Regions from separate parts of the Thermosynechococcus sp. GLH187 genome, predicted to be linked through region 2. Evidence: predicted binding sites of a transcription regulator. Region 2 holds the regulator's gene; the other holds the start of a gene.
The links. Region 2 encodes HrcA, which represses chaperone genes, less so after heat shock. Its sites were predicted from a motif close to TTAGCACTCNNANNNTNNGAGTGCTAA; they were not measured.

Region 1 (9,353 bases), 670 kb from region 2:
GCGAATCGAGACACTGGTGAGATCCGTGAGGCGATATTGCCCCAAGCGCACTGCTAGGGCGGCGGGTTTTAGGCGTTGACCACCACAGGCGGGGCAGGTTTGATTGACTTGGTACTCTTCCAATTTTTGCTTGTAGGCCTCGGAGGTGGTCTCGCGGTACTGCCGCTCTAGAATTGGGATCACCCCTTGGAATTGGCGGTAATAGTCCCGTTTGCGATAGCGGGAATCGGCGGGGATGAGAATTGGGGTATCGGTGCCGTAGAGGATAATTTCCCGTTGCAACTCCGTGAGGCGGTACCACGGTGTATTGATGTCAAAGCCAAAGGCCTCAGCAATACCACAGAGGAGAGCAAGGTAGTAATCATGTTCTTTCTTGGCCCAGGGGGCGATCGCCAGATAGACCGGTAGTTCAGGATTGGGGACAATCAACTCCGGGCTAAATTTGCGCAAATAGCCCAAGCCATGACACTCTGGACAGGCACCGTAGGGGGAGTTAAAGGAAAAGAGCCGCGGCGATAGCTCATCCATCACTGCCCCATGCTCCGGACAGGCAAAATTTTCGGAAAATAGGAGCGTTTGACCCTCAGCCTCACCCTCGCGGGGTACCACACTGACCATTGCCGTACCATTGGCATGGTGCAAGGCAGTTCGCAGCGAGTCCGCTAAGCGTTCCTCAATCCCCGGCTTCAGCACAAGGCGATCGACAACAATTTCAATCGTGTGGGCATGGTTTTTATCCAGTTCAATGGCATCACTGAGGTCGCGCACCTCGCCATTAATGCGAACCCGCACAAAGCCTTCACTAGCAAGACTCGACAGCAGTTTTTTATGCGTGCCCTTTTTCCCCTTGACAATAGGAGCTAGAACTTGAAAGCGGGTCTGAGGGGGCAACTGCATCACCTGATCCACCATTTCATCAACGGCTTGGGGGCGAATCGAGCGATCGCAATGGGGGCAATGGGGTTCACCCGCACGGCCATAGAGCAGCCGCAGGTAATCATAGATTTCCGTCACCGTGCCCACCGTCGAGCGAGGATTGTGGGAAGTGGACTTTTGATCAATGGAAATCGCTGGACTCAGCCCCTCAATGGCATCCACATCCGGCTTATCCAACTGACCGAGGAATTGCCGTGCATAGGCACTCAGGGACTCCACATAGCGGCGTTGCCCTTCAGCAAAAATCGTGTCAAAGGCCAGAGAGGACTTACCGGAACCAGAAACCCCTGTCATCACAATCAGGCGATCGCGGGGCAGATCGAGGTCAATGTTTTTCAGATTATGCTGCCGTGCACCCCGAACCCGAATTTCACCCGTAGGCACTGGATCGCCCATGCTGCAAACTGCGAATGTTAAAAAACGTTACATTGAGGGTTATTATAGCAACGCTGCCAGACCCGTTTGGCGCCACGCAATAAAAAAGCGGGGTGTGGTTTCCCCGCTGTGAGTGTGACTTAGGTTACTTGCGGTGAACCCAGTGAGTCTGAGGGATTCACCAACGGGTTGGGCTTAGTAGTCGAAGTCACCGCCCATGCCGGCACTGGCACCCGCAGGATTGTTGTCCTTGGGTTCGGGTTTGTCAACGATGATGCACTCGGTGGTCAGCACCATACCGGCAATAGAGGCCGCATTTTGCAGAGCCGAGCGGGTGACTTTGGCAGGGTCAACGATACCAGCATCGAACATGTTGACATATTCATCTTTGGCAGCATCATAACCCACATCGAAGGGTTTTTCTTTCACCCGTTCGACAATGATGGCACCGTTTTGACCCGCGTTTTCAGCGATGCGATGCAGGGGAGCGCTAAGGGCACGCTCAACAATGTTGGCACCAATCAGTTCTTCACCCGTCAGGTGCTCAGCCGCCCAGTTGCTCAACTCAGGCGCCAAGTGCACCAAGGTGGTACCACCGCCGGGGACAATCCCCTCTTCAACAGCGGCTTTGGTGGCGTTAATCGCATCTTCCAGACGGAGTTTGCGATCTTTCATTTCGGTTTCAGTGGCAGCACCGACTTTAATCACGGCCACACCACCGGCCAGTTTGGCCAACCGCTCCTGCAGTTTTTCTTTGTCATAGCTGGAGTCGGTTTCTTCGATTTGGCGACGGATTTGCTCGCAGCGAGCTTTGACGGCTTTTTCATTGCCTTCGGCCACAATCGTGGTGTGATCTTTGGTGATGGTGATGCGGCGAGCTTTACCGAGCATATCCAGCTTCGTATTTTCCAGCTTCAGACCGGCATCTTCGGTGATCACTTGACCCGCTGTGAGGACGGCAATATCTTCGAGCATTGCTTTACGGCGATCGCCAAAGCCGGGAGCTTTCACCGCAGCCACATTCAAGACACCGCGCAGACGGTTGACCACGAGGGTCGCCAAGGCTTCTTTCTCGATGTCTTCAGCAATGATCACCAGCGGTTTACCGGCGCGAGCCACTTGTTCGAGGATCGGCACCAGATCTTGCACTAAGGTAATTTTCTTGTCGGTGATCAGCACGAAGGGTTCATCAAGCACCGCTTCCATGCGCTCGGTGTCGGTGGCAAAGTAGGGGGAGATGTAGCCCTTGTCAAAGCGCATCCCCTCAGTGACCTCGAGTTCGGTGGTCATGGATTTGCCTTCTTCGAGGGAGATCACGCCTTCTTTGCCCACTTTGTCCATGGCATCGGCAATCATCCGACCCACTTCTTCATCGTTACCGGCAGAGATCGCTGCCACTTGGGCAATGGCTTTGGAATCTTCCACCGGACGGGCATGTTCAGCAATTTTTTCCACAAGGAAGTGGGTGGCTTTGTCAATCCCGCGTTTCAGGGCAATGGGGTTAGCACCGGCAGCCACGTTGCGCAGCCCCTCTTTCACCATGGCATGGGCAAGAACCGTTGCCGTAGTCGTACCGTCACCGGCAGCATCATTGGTTTTCGAGGCGGCTTGGCGGATCAGCGCCACACCGGTATTTTCAATGTGATCTTCCAGTTCAATTTCTTTGGCGATCGTCACCCCGTCGTTGACAATTTGGGGGGCGCCAAATTTTTTCTCCAGAACTACGTTCCGTCCTTTAGGACCAAGGGTCACGGCCACGGATTCAGCCAAGATGTCCATCCCTTTTTCGAGGGCACGACGAGCATTTTCGTTGTAGATAATGCGCTTCGCCATAGGTGTTTCCTACCTCAATCGTTCAACAGTGATGAAAAATCGCACAGAAATGTAAGGAGTGTCAGCGACTTAGCCAACAATGGCCAAGATGTCTTTTTCCGAGAGGAGAACGTAGTCTTCGCCCGCCAGTTTCACTTCAGTACCGGCATATTTGGAGTACAGCACTTTGTCCCCCACTTTCACATCCATGGGCTGACGCTTGCCGTCTTCAGTGAGTTTGCCAGGACCGACGGCGGTCACTTCGCCCACTTGGGGTTTTTCACGGGCGTTGTCGGGCAGGAGAATCCCCCCTGCGGTACGTTCTTCACTTTCGCTGACTTTGACAAAAATGCGATCGCCCAACGGCTTCACAGTTGAAACGCTTAGAGATACGGCTGCCATAGCGTACTGTTCTCCCAATTGTAAGAGTATGGATTGATAGCACTCACTGCACGGCTCATCGCGCAGTTTCTGGGGGGCAAGAGCATCACTTACAGTTGTTTAGCACTCTCACCCTTCGAGTGCTAATGTAGCGAGAGACGGTTGGCGATCGCAACTCCTGTTGCAGTACGGTTTTCCGAACGGAACTTTAGCTCTTTAGTCCCGTCGTGGCAATGCCGCGAATCAGTTGCCGCTGACCCAAGATAAACAAAATCATCACCGGCACAGTGGCAATCACCGCCGCCGCCATCATCAACGGCCAATCATTGGTGAACTGCTCTTGAAAACTGGCCAAGGAAAGCTGCACTGTGATCAGTTCTGGTTTAGTGGTAAAGACCAAGGGCTTAAAGAGGTCATTCCACTCCCCAATAAAGGTAAAGATAAAGAGTGTGACCAAGGCCGGTCGGCTCAGGGGCAAGAGAATATGCCAGAGGACTTGCCAGCGATTTGCCCCATCCAAGAGGGCTGCCTCCTCAAGGGCAACGGGCAATGTGAGAAAAAACTGCCGCATCAAAAAGACGCCAAAGCCATTGGCCGCCGTCGGCAAGATCAAGGCGCCATAGGTATTGATCAGATGACCCGCCTTGAGGATGAGGAAAATTGGGATCACCAAAAGTTGAAATGGGATCACTAGGGTTGCCAGCATCAGCAGCAAAATCGTCTGTTGCCCCGGAAACGAAAGTCGCGCAAGGGCGTAACCCGCTAGGGCTGAGGTCACCAACTGGAGCGCCGTTACCGCTAAAGCCACAAACGTTGAGTTGGCAAAGGCCAAGATAAAGTGTCCCTCCTGCCATGCTGCCTGATAGCTCTGCCATGTCCAGCCTTGGGGTGGCAACAATTGGGTAGGTAGGGTTCCCGGTGGCCAGCCCGACGTACAGAGCACCACCAGTAGGGGGCTGAGAACCAGCAACGCCCCCAATGTCAATACTAGGGTCAACCCCAAGGAGTGACCTCTGCCCAAGAGCCGTTTCAGCCCATCCACAACCTTCCGCTCCCCAAACAAAACCCTGCGCCCTTCGGAAAGCCAGCCTCTTGAGAGCTGCATGTCCAATTCTCCCTCATCCCTGCTTTAACTGCCAGTGAGGTACATTCTCCTTCCCCCTTTCATAGAGATTGATCTGCCCCACTCAGGGGGTTGGGAGGGCTCTTGAGGACATCCTTGCAATCAAGATTTTGCTCAAGACGCTATCAAGGGAGCACTATACCACCCTTTGCGTCTCGCAAGAGAGTGTTTGACCACCCTCCTGAGGACTTGCTTATTCAAAGTGCTGCAGGCACAGAGACCGATTCCAAGACAAAGCTTTGAGTTTCCTCCCCAAGTTTGCATAGGAGACAAGCTGTGCCAGTTAGAGAAGTTGCAATTGTCCACCCTTGTGGAGTGTCCAGTAATGACTCATCTGTACAACCCAAATCCTGCTGTTATTTACCGCTGGGTGATGAGTTCTTGCCTTGTTGGTTTAGGATGTGCAACCCTGCACTTAGCTCCTGTAACTGCCCAAATTGCCGTCTATGAAGGGCGGCGTGTCACCGGGGATGTTACCATGACACTTCCCGACGGCAGCACCTACAAAGGGGAATTGCTCAATGGTCGTTTTAATGGCCAAGGTATCCTTACAATGGCCAATGGCAACCGCTATGAAGGGGAATTTCGCAATGGCCGCTACCACGGTCAGGGGGTGCTCACCTATGCCGATGGGGGACGCTACGAAGGGGGGTTTGTGGATGGCATCTTCAATGGCAAGGGCACTCTCCAACTGGCCAATGGTCAACGCTACGAGGGCACGTTTCTCAATGGTCAATACCATGGGGAGGGGGTGCTCACCTTTCCCGACGGTACCCGCTATGAGGGGCAGTTTCTAGCGGGCAAGTATCATGGAACTGGAACGCTCTCCTTCGGAGATGGCACAAGCTATGCCGGACAGTTTCGCAATGGCTTATTTGAAGGACAGGGGGTCTTTACGCTACCGGATGGCTCCCGCATTGTGGCCACATGGCGCAATGGTCGCCGCGAACCCCGCTAATCTGCTTCAATCAGGCTGTGAGTGATCCGCTGACGGCGGCGCTAAGTCCCTACGCCCGCTTTGGGGTGCGCCTTGGCCTTGAACCCATCCAAGCGCTGCTGAGTGCTTTGGGGTCTCCCCAGTTACAGGTGCCCTTGATCCACGTTGCGGGGACAAATGGCAAAGGGTCGGTGTGTGCCTATTTGGATAGTGTTTTGCGGGCGGCGGGCTATCGCACGGGGCGTTATACTTCACCCCATCTGTTGAGTTGGTGTGAGCGCATTTGTGTCGATGGTGAACCCATTGCCCCTGAGGTCTTTTTGACCTTGATTCAACACATTGAAGCGGTACTGCCACAGGTGGCTTATCCCCCCAGTCAGTTTGAAGTGATCACGGCGGCGGCATGGTTGTATTTTGCCCAGCAGCGGGTGGATGTGGCGGTGATAGAGGTGGGCTTGGGGGGGCGCTTGGACGCGACCAATGTATGTCAGCCCCCTTTGGTGAGTGTGATTACCTCCATCGGTTGGGATCATTGGCAGCGGTTGGGCAATACCTTGGGGGCGATCGCTGGCGAAAAAGCAGGTATTCTCAAGCCGGGCGTGCCAGCCGTCATTGGCCCTGTTCCCCCCGAGGCAGAGGCGGTGATTGCGCAGCGTTTGGAAGCTTTGGGGTGCCCAGCGATCTGGCCAGAACCAGCCCAGTGGTGTGCAAAGCGGCCGGGATGGGCGATTTGGAGGGGGATGGAGTACCCCTTGCCCTTGGCTGGAGAAATGCAGTTGGTCAATTCAGCGATCGCGATCGCCACGCTACAACAGTTACAATCTCAAGGCTGGCAGATTTCCCGAGAAGCGATTCAACAGGGAATGGCACAAACCCGCTGGCCGGGACGACTGCAATGGTTACAGTGGCAAGGGCGCAAACTGCTCATTGATGGTGCCCACAATGCTCCTGCCGCCGCCTACCTACGGCAATACGTGGATCAACTGGGCTGGACAGAGGTGACATGGGTGGTGGGGATGCTCGCCAATAAGGATCATGAGGGGATTCTCAAACATCTCCTGCGAGGGGGCGATCGCCTGTGGTTGGTACCCGTACCGGATCACGCTAGCGCTGACTTAGAGGACTTGAAGGCACTTGCCTATACCTGTTGCCCTGAGTTAGGGGAATGCCGTCTTTTTAAGGAGGTGACTGAGGCACTCGATAGGGCAGGCGATCGCTGTGTGGTCTGTGGCTCCCTTTACTTAATTGCTGGCGTTTTGGGGGCGATCGCAAGCAAAGGTTCTCAAGCAACTAGACTTTGACGCTCATCCCGCTAACGCTAGGCGTATAGCAGGAGATTCCCCGTTCACAGAGTCTTGACTAGATGACCCGAAAGTCATCCCCGCCAGAACCTCTCCAGGACCGAGCCAAACGATTTCCTCAAAGCCCATGCCCATGAGTTTGTGCCCCAAGGGCAAATTCTCTCCCTCGCCGAAGGGGAAGGGCGTAATGCCGTCTATCTTGCCCAACAGGGATATGCCGTCACGGCTGGGGATGCCTAGGACTGGCGAAAGCCCAGCGCCTTGCTCAAGAACGGGGAGTCGCCATTACTACCTAATCACTGCGATCTGCGGGATGTTGACCTTGGTGAAAATGCGTGGGATGGGATGATTGCTATTTTTTGCCATCTGCCACCGGAGCGGAACGGTAAAATCAAGGTAATGTTGTCCTATTGCTATGCCGCCGCGACGCACCCGTAGCCAAGTCATTATTCTCGATGCCCTTAGAGCCAGTGGCCGAGCGCTCTCGGCACAGGAACTATTTTTGGAACTACGGCAGCGGCAAACTCCCCTAGGACTGGCAACGGTTTATCGCACCCTCGATAGTCTGCGCATCAATGGTGAGGTGCAAGCACGGGCGTTGCCCAGTGGCGAATTGGTCTATAGCCTCGTGCAGCAGGATCAACACTACCTCACCTGTTTGCACTGTGGGGCATCGATTCAGATTAACTGCTGCCCAGTCCAGCACTTAGAAGCTGAGCTACAACAGTCCTACCATTTTGAGATTTTCTACCATACCCTTGAGTTTTTCGGTCTTTGTGCCAAGTGCCAAGTGACGGTGCAGCGCTAAAAGGGTATTCTGGATCAGACAGGTCTTCAGAAAGGGTGTGATTGAATTTGCCAACTGTACTTGGAGACGGGCGATCGCCCAAGGCTGGGAAAATCCCTACCGCGTTCGCTATGCCAGCAATTTAGACGATGGCCCTTGGCATGGCATGCCGCTGGGGGGGTTTGGCGCAGGCTGCATTGGCCGTTCTTCTGCTGGGGATTTTAATTTCTGGCATATTGACGGCGGAGAGCACATTTTTGGCACCCTAGCGGCCTGTCAATTTAGTCTTTTTGAGCAGGGAGAGCAGACACAGGCCTATGCCCTAGGAACTCCCCCCAACGATGGCCGCCTCAGCACTTGGCAATGGTATCCGGCTGGCAAAGGTATCTACGCTGCCCGCTATCCCCGCAGTTGGTTTGTCTATGAGGGGGTCTTTAAGGCTGAGATCACCTGCGAACAGTTTTCACCGATTCTGCCCCACAACTACCAAGAAACCAGTTACCCCGTGGCAGTGTTTCTGTGGACGTTTAGCAATCCCACGGATCAGCCCCTCACCCTCAGCTTGATGTTCTCGTGGCAAAATACCGTCGGTTGGTTTCGCAATACCACCCCTTCCTCTGCCATTGAAATCCGCGATGATGGCAGCCCCGTCTATACCTACACGCCCCCTTGGGGTCAAAGTGACGGCAATTTTAATGAACTGATTCAAACGGAGTCCTACCAAGGTTGGCGACTGCGCCGTACGCCCCACCCGAACCCACCCCAAGAAGGCGATGGTGAATGGGCAGCATTGGTTCCCACAGGCCTTGGTGAGTTTTTTGGCTGTAGTCGCTGGCAGCCAGAGGGGGATGGGGCACAACTGTGGCAATCATTTTCGGGGGATGGTTCCCTACCAATTGTCAATGATCCAACCCCAGCGGCAGCGGGAGAACAGGTGGCCGCCGCCTTTGCTCTGCGCTTTGCCTTGGCACCTAGGGAAACAAAACAAATTCCCGTGGTCTTGGCGTGGGACTTTCCTGTGACTGAGTTTGGTAAGGGCGTGATCTATTACCGTCGCTACACGGATTTTTGCGATCGCAGTGGCACCAATGCTATCACCCTTGCCGCCCGTGGCCTAGAGCATTACAAGGAATGGCAACAGCAGATTCGCACTTGGCAAGAGCCAATTCTCACCCACCCCGATTGGCCCGACTGGTTCAAGATGGCACTGTGTAATGAGCTATACGTCCTCAGTAGTGGTGGAACGCTTTGGAGTACCGCCAGCGATCGCGACCCCGTGGGGCAGTTCGCCGTTCTAGAATGCCTTGACTACCGCTGGTATGAAAGTCTGGATGTGCGGCTCTATGGCTCCTTTGCCCTGCTGCAACTGTGGCCAGAACTGGAAAAATCCGTAATGCGTGCCTTTGCGCGGGCGATTCCCACCGCTGATCCCACCTGGAGAATCATTGGCTACTTCTATCGCGGTGACCCCGAAACCGCCTACAAAGCCCCTCGCAAACTGGCCAATGCTGTACCCCACGATCTCGGTGCGCCCAATGAGCATCCTTGGCAAAGGACGAACTACACTGCTTATCAGGACTGCAATCTTTGGAAAGATTTAGCTTCTGACTTTGTCCTTTTGGTCTATCGCGACTTTTTGTTTACTGGGCAGACGGATCTCGAGTTTGCGCGCGAGTGCTGGCCGGCAGTGGTGGCGGCCTT
Region 2 (9,353 bases):
AGGTTCCCGTCTCTTTCGCTCCTTCTTCTATACAGGGGTTGACCCCACCAATGAAAAACAGCAGGGGTTTTTGCTGTGGATGCGCCGCAATGGCTACCGTGTCGTCTCCAAGGAACTGGTGCAGCTGCCGGATGGCTCGAAAAAGGCCAACCTTGATGTAGAAATTGCCGTCGATATGATGGCACTGGTGGGCTGCTATGATACGGCCATCTTGGTTAGCGGCGATGGGGATTTGGCCTATGCGGTGGATGCTGTGAGTTATCGGGGGGCACGGGTCGAGGTGGTGAGCTTGCGATCGATGACAAGCGATAGCCTGATTAACGTTGCCGATCGCTACATTGATCTTGAAAGCATCCGCGAAGAAATCCAAAAAGCACCCCGCCCAACCTATACCTATCGCCCCGTCACCGGTAGCCTGACGCCGCCCCCCATTGTGACTCCCCATTGGGAGCAGAATACCGCCGAAAGGAAAGGTGAAGCGGCTGGCCATGAGTCACCTGAGACCCTAGAGAACCTAGACAACAATGCCTCTGCCTAAGCCCCTCCTCCCCCTTTGCCTTGTACTGGCCTTGGCAGGCTGTGGCTGGGTGGATCAATGGGTGGGCGAGGAGCCCTCACCAGAACCAGAAATCACGGGGGGTGTCAAGCTGCAAAATCTGACCCTACGGCAGACCAACGCCAAAGGTGAACTCCTCTGGTTATTGCAGGCGGCGGGAGCACGCTATCGCGATGACGATCGCCAGCAATTGGAGATTCAAAACCTGACGGGGGAATTAAAGGCAGAGGGCAAAACTGCTTACAAGGTGCAAGCTAAGGCAGTCAATGTGCGGCAGCGGGATGGACAACTCTGGATTGCAGGCCGCACCACCGTCACTGATCTCCAGCAAAAGGGGACGATTGTGGCCGATCAATTGGTCTGGCAGGGCGATCGCGGCGTTCTCATTGCCCAGAAAAACTTGCAAGCCCGCTATCCCCAAGTCACTGTTACTGCTAAGCGCCTCGAAGCCGATAGCCAACGCCAAGAACTGCGTGCCCTCAATGCCGTTCAGGTGACCTCGTCAGCCAAGGAGGCCAAGGATTTGCGACTCAGTACGGAGAGTCTAGTGTGGCAGCAGCAACCCAATCGACTGTTGGCAGGGGTGATTGGTCAAGGGGGGGTCACCGTCCGCGGTGTGGCGGGCGATCGCCAAGGGCAGCGGCTGCAAGCCCAAAGGGCCATCTGGTCGATTAGCGATCAGGTAGTTACCCTTGAGGGGGGTGTTCAAGTGCAGCTTCCCAACCCTGCCCTACGGGTTGAAGGAGAAACGGTACGCTGGTTGATTCCGCAGCAGCAATTGGTGAGCGATCGCCCGGTGCGGGTGCAGTCCTCCACTCAAGGCATTCAAGGGCAGGCCAATCGTGGTGTCTTCCTGATGGCTGAAAACCGCGCCATCTTTGACAATGCCCAGATCAATAGCCAACCTCAACAGGCACAACTGCGTGCCCAACGCCTCAATTGGTGGATTCCCCAAGAGCGGGTGGAAGCCAGCGGTCAAGTGGAAATTCAGCGCCCCAATGCCCACCTGCGCACGGCTCAACTGATTTGGCGGATTCCTCAACAGGAAGTGGAAGCCCAAGGGGGCGTCTTTTACCGCCAGCGCAATCCCCGCATTCAAATTCAGGGACAGCGGGCAAAGGGGTGGCTCGATCGCCAAGAGGTGATTGTCAGTGGCAATGTCCAAAGTGAAGTACCGCTGCAACTACGCCTCCCCTAAACCGATGGTAGAGATAGCAACAATCTTTGCCCTATGAGTGCTGCACCATTGCAAATTCTTGACTTGGGGGGTGAGATTCTCCTTTTTCAGCGTTTGATTCCGGCTCACCAGTGTCAGCAGGTGATTGCTACGGCTGAGAAGGTGGGGTTTGAGGATGCACAAATTCTCATGGGAACGGTCGATCGCTCAGTGCGCGGCGGCAGTTTGCTCCGCTTTGATCCCCAAGATCCCCAACAGGCGACAATGCGGCAGATTCTGCTTCAAGCCACACAAACGATTCAGATTGTTCTCTACCAGCACTATGGCATTCGCTTTCCTGAAATTGAGAACTTCTCGATCCTGCGCTATCGCGTGGGCGAGGGCTATCGCCGCCATGTGGACAACCTGCTGCTGGCCAGTCGGCAAATGGAACTGGCGCAAGGTATCCCAACACGGGATGTGAGTTTAGTGGGCTATCTCAACGAGGACTTTCAGGGGGGAGAAACCTATTTCGATCGCCAAGGGGTGAAGGTCACACCCCGCACCGGTGATGTCGTTGTCTTTCCCGCCTACTACACCCATCCCCATACGGCTTTGCCCGTGGTGCAGGGGACTAAATATGCCTTTGCCACTTGGCTATTCTATTGATGGATGATCATGAACCCTTGAGGCAATAACTCAGCAACAACCATGACTGAACCTCTGCGCTTCAAAACCTCGCCCCTGATTTCTGGAACGCTCATTGCCCTCTATGGCGCACTCACACTTCCTCTCCCCTTTTTGGCGGCACAGACGGCGGCGCCTGTTTCACCCCTGCTGCTTTGGGGGGCGATCGCCTGTGGGGGCATTTTGCTCTGGGGGGCACTGAGTCAGCGGGTAGAACTGGACGCGCAAGGGATTCGCCTCACCTATCCCGGTTGGGTGCCCCCCTTCCTGCGGCGGCAGTGGCAACTGGCTTGGTCAGAGATTCAAGGGCTTCAGCCCCGCAGTACCAGCCAAGGGGGCTTGGTCTATTATCTAGTCACTGCCACAGGTCAGGGGTATCTTCTGCCAATGCGAGTGGCGGGGTTTGCCCAAATGATGCGTGCCATTGAAGCTCATACGGGATTGCCCACAGAGGTGATTAAGCCCCTTGCTCAGCCTTGGATGTACGGTATTTTGGCCGTCTTTACGCTGCTATTGGGAGCGGTTGATCTGTGGATTTTGACCACTGTGGGATAATAGGGGCGTGTTGAAGTGCTGAGCGATGACCATGAGTGCGAATCGGTTTGTGGCATATCTGCGTCGAACAGTGGTGTGTTTGCTCCTGAGTGTCCTGTGCTGGTCAAGTATCGCCCCGCTGCCGGCGATCGCCGCTATTCAAGTGCGGCTCTTTGACCTCAGTTACCACGAATGCCCGCCAGAAATTGGTGAAGGTTCAGTCACACCCGGGGGCACGACCCTCAAGGCCAACTGCTACCTGATTACTGGCAAAGCAGAGAATAAATCCGGCAAAACAGTGGTGGATGCCGATGTCTTTGGCCGCATCTACGATGCCAATGGCAATCCAGTGTTGCAAAACCGCACACGGGTTGGGGCAATTGATGTGATTCCACCCGGCATTAGCGATTTTGAAATCCGCATTAGCGTGCCCTACGACCAACCAACACCTTTGCAGTTGGAGCAATTTAAGGCTTCTGGCTTTACAGCAAAAGTGCGCGGCTAAGCCACCAAGTCTCTCTGCGCAAACTCGCACTGAGGGGCAGAAATTGTGATACTCTAGAACGTTTGATGCTCCCCTTTTTCTGGGAATCCTCTGTAGCGTTATTCCCAAAGGGTTCTGGTGTGATTTCTAAACGCTTAGCCATTTTTGGAGGGGTTCCCTGTTCTTCCTAAATCAAGGCATGTGTTGCGGTTGATGGACTGGTTTATCTCTAGAGGTTTGGGTTCAGGTGCGCATTCCCCTCGACTATTACCAAGTGCTGGGTGTGCCAATTCAGGCAACGCCGGAGCAAATCGAGCAAGCGTTTCAGGATCGGCTGTTGCAACTGCCCACCCATCAACACTCCCCCACCACCGTTGCCACCCGTCGTGAACTCATTGAGCAAGCCTATGCGGTCTTGCGAGAACCTGAGCAGCGCCATGCCTACGATCGCCACTGCCGTGCCGTTGACCCCAATGATTTGATTGCCCAGTTGGATCCCGATGCCACCGCTCCCCACCTTGAAATTAGTGATCAGCAATTTTCGGGGGCGCTCCTTCTCCTCTATGAACTGGGGAACTACTCCCAAGTGGTCAAACTGGGAGAACAATTCCTAAAAGGGGATGCCTTTGATCTCAACCGCCCCTATACTTTCTCTGCCGCCGTTGCTGACGTTACCCTCACCGTTGCTTTGGCCTATCTGGAGTTGGGACGCGAGGAATGGCAGCGGCAGTCCTACCAAGCCGCCGCCTCTCGCCTCGAAGCCGGTCTAGAGGTACTTCAGCGGGCGAACCTGTTTCCCGACCTCCAGGAGCAGTTGCAGACGGAACTGCATCGGCTGCGTCCCTACCGCATTCTGGAGTTACTGGCACTGCCTCTATCCGATAGTGTGAATCGGCAGCGGGGTATTTTATTGCTGCGGGAGATGCTCAGCGATCGCGGGGGCATTGAAGGTCGTCATGATGATCACTCTGGCCTAGGGGTTGAGGATTTTCTCAAATTTATTTTGCAACTGCGCAGCCATCTCACCGTAGCAGAGCAACAGGAACTCTTTGAACGAGAATCCCGCCGTCCCTCAGCAGTAGCGACCTATCTGGCAGTGCATGCGCTGGTGGCACGGGGCGTACAGGAACTTCAGCCAAGCTATATTCGCCGTGCCAAGGAGTTACTAGAGCGGCTCTCTGCCAATCAAGACATCTACCTCGAACTGGCCAGTTGTTTACTGCTGTTGGGACAACCTGCTGAGGCCTTGGCCGCTCTCGATAAATCTCAAGATCAGCAGAGTCTCGCCTTTATCCGCCGTCATTCCCATGACTCCAGCGATCTGCTGCCAGGCCTGTACTACTACACAGAGCAATGGCTACGGGAAGAAATTTATCCTGCCTTTCGGGATTTGGGGGAAACGCCGGTGGCCTTGGATGCCTACTTTGCAGATCCTAATATCCAAACCTACTTAGAGGCTCTCAGTGACGACTCCTTTGCCCCTGAACCGCCCAGCACCACTGCCTCTGCCCTCCCCGAAGTCATTAGACCAACGGTGGCCGTGCCGCCGCCCGTCTCCTTCACAGCGGAAACGTTGCCCTTGGAGTATCATACTGGGCTGGGTCAAGGCTTTTCGGCAGCGGCTGCTACCCGCTCTTCAACCGCCACGCAGACCGACACGCCCCCAGCATCCACTCGCAAACGGCGCCGCCCTCCAACCAGTCACCACAAAAAACGTCAGACTTGGTTTTGGATGGGTGCAGGGGTTGTTCTTGTTGGGTTAGGCGCCTTGGCAAAAGTCTATTGGCCAGCCAAAACGGCTGAAGCCCCACCACCACCACCGCCAGTGACCCCGACGCCAACTCCTGTGGCAACGCCAACCCCAACGCCACAACCAACGACCTTAGCCACCACCTTAACGCCGGAGATGGCACGCGATCGCCTCCGCAGGTGGCAGCAAATTAAAGCCCAAGCCCTTGGCACAGCATTTGAGATGGACAAACTAGCAACGATTTTGGCGGAGCCAGAACTCAGCCGCTGGCGATCGCGGGCACAGAGCTTAAAATCCGAGGGTAGCCATTGGGTCTATACCCTGCGGAACCTAGAAGTGAAGGAAGTCCGTCCCCGAGGCAGCGATCGCGTGGATGTATTGGTGGAAGTCAATGAGGATGCCCGTTTTTATGAACAGGGAACCCTACGCAATGATATTTCCTATAGCGATCCCTACCGCGTCATTTACACCTTTACCCGTCGCGGCAATCAATGGTTGATTCAACGCATGCAGGTGGTTAGCTAAGGGGCATTTCCACCTGTCGGCCAAACTTGAGATTCAAGAGAGACAACGACAGGATAAATAGGAATAAGACCAGTCCCATCGTACAGGCGTAGTTGATCTCTAAGCGCTGAAAGGCATTCTCATAGATGTAATAAACAATGGTCTTGGAGCTATTGAGGGGCCCCCCTTGGGTCATGACATAGACCTCTTCAAAGACCTTCGTGGCAGAAATTGCTGAGATAATGCTCACCAAAAGAATATAGGGACGCATCAGCGGTAGGGTAATATCCCAATGCTGTCGCCAGCCGTCACTGCCATCGAGTGCTGCCGCTTCGTAGAGTTCACCACTAATCCCCTGAAGTCCCGCCAGATAGATCACCATGTAGTAGCCCAAGCCTTTCCAAATCGTGACGGCCATGACACTAAAGAGGGCGAGTTGGGGACTTGTCAGCCAAGGAATCGGGGTGTCCCGCAGATGCAGACCCTGTACCAGTTGATTGAAGAGGCCATTGGGGGCATAGAGCCAGCGCCAAGCAATCCCCGCCACCACCATTGAGATAATCACGGGGCTGTAGTAGGCAGCACGAAACCAGTGGATGCCCCGCAGGGGTTGATTGACCAGAATCGCCAACAGCAGGGGGGCGATCGCCAGAATCGGCACCACGACCACTAAATAGAGGAAAGTATTGGCCAAGGTTTTCCAGAAAACACCATCGCGCCACAATTGCGCAAAGTTGGCCCATCCCACCCACACAGGCGGACTCAGGAGATCCATCTCATAGCGGGTGAAACTCAGGAAAAAGGCCTGTAGGGCTGGCCAAAAGACCGTCAGTGTGAGTAACCCCAAGGCCGGGGCAAGAAAGAGATAGGGGGTGAGCAATCGCCCTTTCATTGGCTGCGGGGGTGTTGTTGACGATAGGCACGCATTTGCGCCACAAAGTCGCCAAAGAGATAATCAGCATCGTGGGGGCCGGGGCTGGCCTCAGGGTGGTACTGCACTGAGAAAATCGGCAATGTTTGGTGCTTCAGACCGGCAACGGTTTTGTCATTGAGGTTAAAGTGGGTAATCTCAACGGGGGTTTGGGCAAGGGATTCTTCAGTAATGGCAAAGCCGTGGTTTTGGCTGGTAATTTCCACTTGCCGGGTCAGGCCAGCGGGCTGGTTCAACCCGCGGTGACCAAATTTCAGTTTGAAGGTTTCCGCCCCCAAAGAAAGTCCCAACAACTGATGCCCCAGACAAATGCCAAACATGGGACGCTGAGCCGCCAGTAATTTGCGTGCGGTTTCAATGCCTTCCTGAACTGCCGCAGGGTCGCCGGGGCCATTGGAGAGGAAAATGCCATCGGGGTCATAGCTGAGAATCGTTTCCGCTGGGGTATCCGCCGGCACAACAATCACACGGCAACCATAACTAGCCAAGCGACGGAGAATGTTGCGCTTCACGCCAAAGTCAATAGCCACAACCGTCAAGGGTGGCTCTTCAGTGGCTGTTTGGGGACGAAATTCCCAAGCCGGGGGCGTCGGTTCTGTCCACTCATAGGGGGTGCGGGTGGTCACCACCTTGGCTAGATTTTGTCCCTGCATACTGGGAGCGGCAAGGACTTTTTGCAGCAGTTCAATGGGATCAAGGATTTCCGTGGAGATGCCGCCATTCATGGCACCGACAGTACGAATTTTGCGGGTGAGGGCGCGGGTGTCAATCCCGTAAATGGCGGGAATGCGATGGGCTTTGAGGTAATCAGGTAAGGATTGTTGCGATCGCCAGTTACTGGGAATGTCACAGATATGGCGAGCAACCGCACCGCGCACTTGGGGGCGATCGGATTCATCGTCTTCGGGCGTGGTTCCAGTATTGCCCAACTCAGGGTAGGTGAATGTCACGATTTGACCACAATAGCTTGGGTCAGTGAGTACCTCTTGATAACCCGTCATGCCGGTATTAAAGACCACTTCGCCAATGGCTGTTCCCGGTGCCCCAAAGGAAAAACCGCGAAAGACTGAACCATCGGCAAGAACCAGCAAGGCGGGTGTCGGCATTTCAATATCTCCAACTGGGAAAGCCCAATAGTTTATTGTGCATGATAAAGCCGGCCGTTGACTGCACAAGAATTCTCGGATGTTTTGATTTTCTTACTTGCGGCGACTCACCTGTTCGGTTAGATAATCTGCCGCTGTGGCCACTAGGGGAATAATCCGTGCATAGGGCATCCGCGTCGGCCCTAGAATGCCAATACTGCCCACGGGGGAGTCCCCATAGCAATAGCAGGAATAAACCAGTGTACAGGACTGCATCGGCGCTAAGGTATTTTCACTGCCAATGCGGATTTGCACCTGCGAGGGGGCTTGGCTATCGCCACTGATCAAGGGAGCCAGTTGATCCTGTTGGTCTTCGAGAAGATGCAGTAGCATTTGCACCTGCTCCACTTGGGAAAACTCCGGCTGCTGGAGAACATCGGCAAGACCACTGATGACAAAGGAAGTGCCTTGGTGGCTGTAGCGATCGCTCAACTGCCGCAGTAGGGTCTGAAGCTGCTGACTGTAGGTCTGAAACTCCAAATCCAGTTTTTGCCAGTCAATGGCACTGAGTTCCACCAGCGATCGCCCCTGCAACTGATGATTGAGGAAGTTGGTCAGTACCTGGAGGGTGCGCTCCCGCAGCTCAGGATCCTCTTCCCCTTGCCCCAATTGGATCAGTGCCGACTGGGTTTCGTAGGTATCGAGCACAAGAATCACCATCACCTGCTGGGAATCCAAGGCGACCAGTTGAATCACCCGAATCTGCCGCTCCAAACGATTGGGGAGCGTAATCAGGGTAATGTAACCACTGAGATCCGAGAGCAACTGCGCCGCTTGCCGCAAGATCACCTCAAGGCGTTGTTGCCCCCAGATAAACCGCTCACTCAAGAGACTCTCGGCTTTGCGAGCCACATCGGGAATGGGCTGGATCAGTTCATCCACATAGACGCGATAGCCAGAATCAGAGGGCACCCGCCCTGCGGAGGTGTGGGGTTGGTAAAGCAGGCCACTTTTTTCGAGGAGCAGCATCGTATTGCGCACCGTGGCCGGGCTGACGTTGAGGTTGTATTCCGTGGCGATCGCTTTTGAGCCGACGGGTTCTGCCGTGGCAATGTAATGGTTAATCGTGGCGCCAAGAATTTGTTTTTGGCGATCGCTGAGTTCAATCGTCATAACCCCTTACACCTGTGACTTGTTATCTGTGTTTTTTATCTATCTATAAACTAGCCTTTGTATTTCAGCAATTCTGAGTTGCAACTTGCGGCTATGGCGATTGGTCTTTTGTGACTAAAAACTCAGCTAGAAATGGCTAAGCAGTACTGCCAATGGGGGATTCCCAAATAAATTGCAGATGGATCGACCAAGGCTGTGGCGGGCGGCTGGTGACCGCTATGGCATGTAAAAACTCCCGTAGATAGAACCGTTGCTCTGCTGCCGAGAGTTGGTACCAAAATTGCGGCTGACCAAGGGTCACCGCCAGTTGCAAAAGATTACTAGGGGGCAATTGGGCCTGCTGTGCCTCAATTTGTGCCCGTTCCCCAGCCAGTTTATAGCGGCGCAGTTGAGCGGTTTCGGGATCCAAGAGGCCTTGGGCTTCTAGTTCGGCAAGGCGGTGCAGTTGGGTTTCAATTGCTTGCAGTTGAGCCGTCAACGGTGGCGGCGGCAG

Region 1: a site for HrcA is predicted at 3,625-3,651, ahead of groES (co-chaperone GroES). Genes of this name have one in related genera too.

What each region holds. Positions count from the first base shown of each region.
Region 1 covers NZ_CP134175.1:915,555-924,907, reverse strand. Annotated here, with positions in the region: gene uvrA (excinuclease ABC subunit UvrA) at 1-1,332, opposite strand, end outside; gene groL (chaperonin GroEL) at 1,507-3,144, opposite strand; gene groES (co-chaperone GroES) at 3,214-3,525, opposite strand; gene RHI63_RS04320 (carbohydrate ABC transporter permease) at 3,713-4,537, opposite strand; gene RHI63_RS04315 (MORN repeat-containing protein) at 4,953-5,585, shown strand; gene RHI63_RS04310 (folylpolyglutamate synthase/dihydrofolate synthase family protein) at 5,555-6,865, shown strand; gene RHI63_RS04305 (hypothetical protein) at 7,007-7,105, shown strand; gene RHI63_RS04300 (Fur family transcriptional regulator) at 7,281-7,673, shown strand; gene RHI63_RS04295 (GH116 family glycosyl hydrolase) at 7,711-9,353, shown strand, end outside.
Region 2 covers NZ_CP134175.1:245,868-255,220, reverse strand. Annotated here, with positions in the region: gene RHI63_RS01150 (NYN domain-containing protein) at 1-538, shown strand, start outside; gene lptC (LPS export ABC transporter periplasmic protein LptC) at 525-1,754, shown strand; gene RHI63_RS01140 (2OG-Fe(II) oxygenase) at 1,788-2,381, shown strand; gene RHI63_RS01135 (hypothetical protein) at 2,424-2,954, shown strand; gene RHI63_RS01130 (hypothetical protein) at 2,980-3,438, shown strand; gene RHI63_RS01125 (IMS domain-containing protein) at 3,665-5,692, shown strand; gene RHI63_RS01120 (sugar ABC transporter permease) at 5,685-6,563, opposite strand; gene carA (glutamine-hydrolyzing carbamoyl-phosphate synthase small subunit) at 6,560-7,708, opposite strand; gene hrcA (heat-inducible transcriptional repressor HrcA) at 7,802-8,860, opposite strand; gene RHI63_RS01105 (recombinase family protein) at 8,997-9,353, opposite strand, start outside.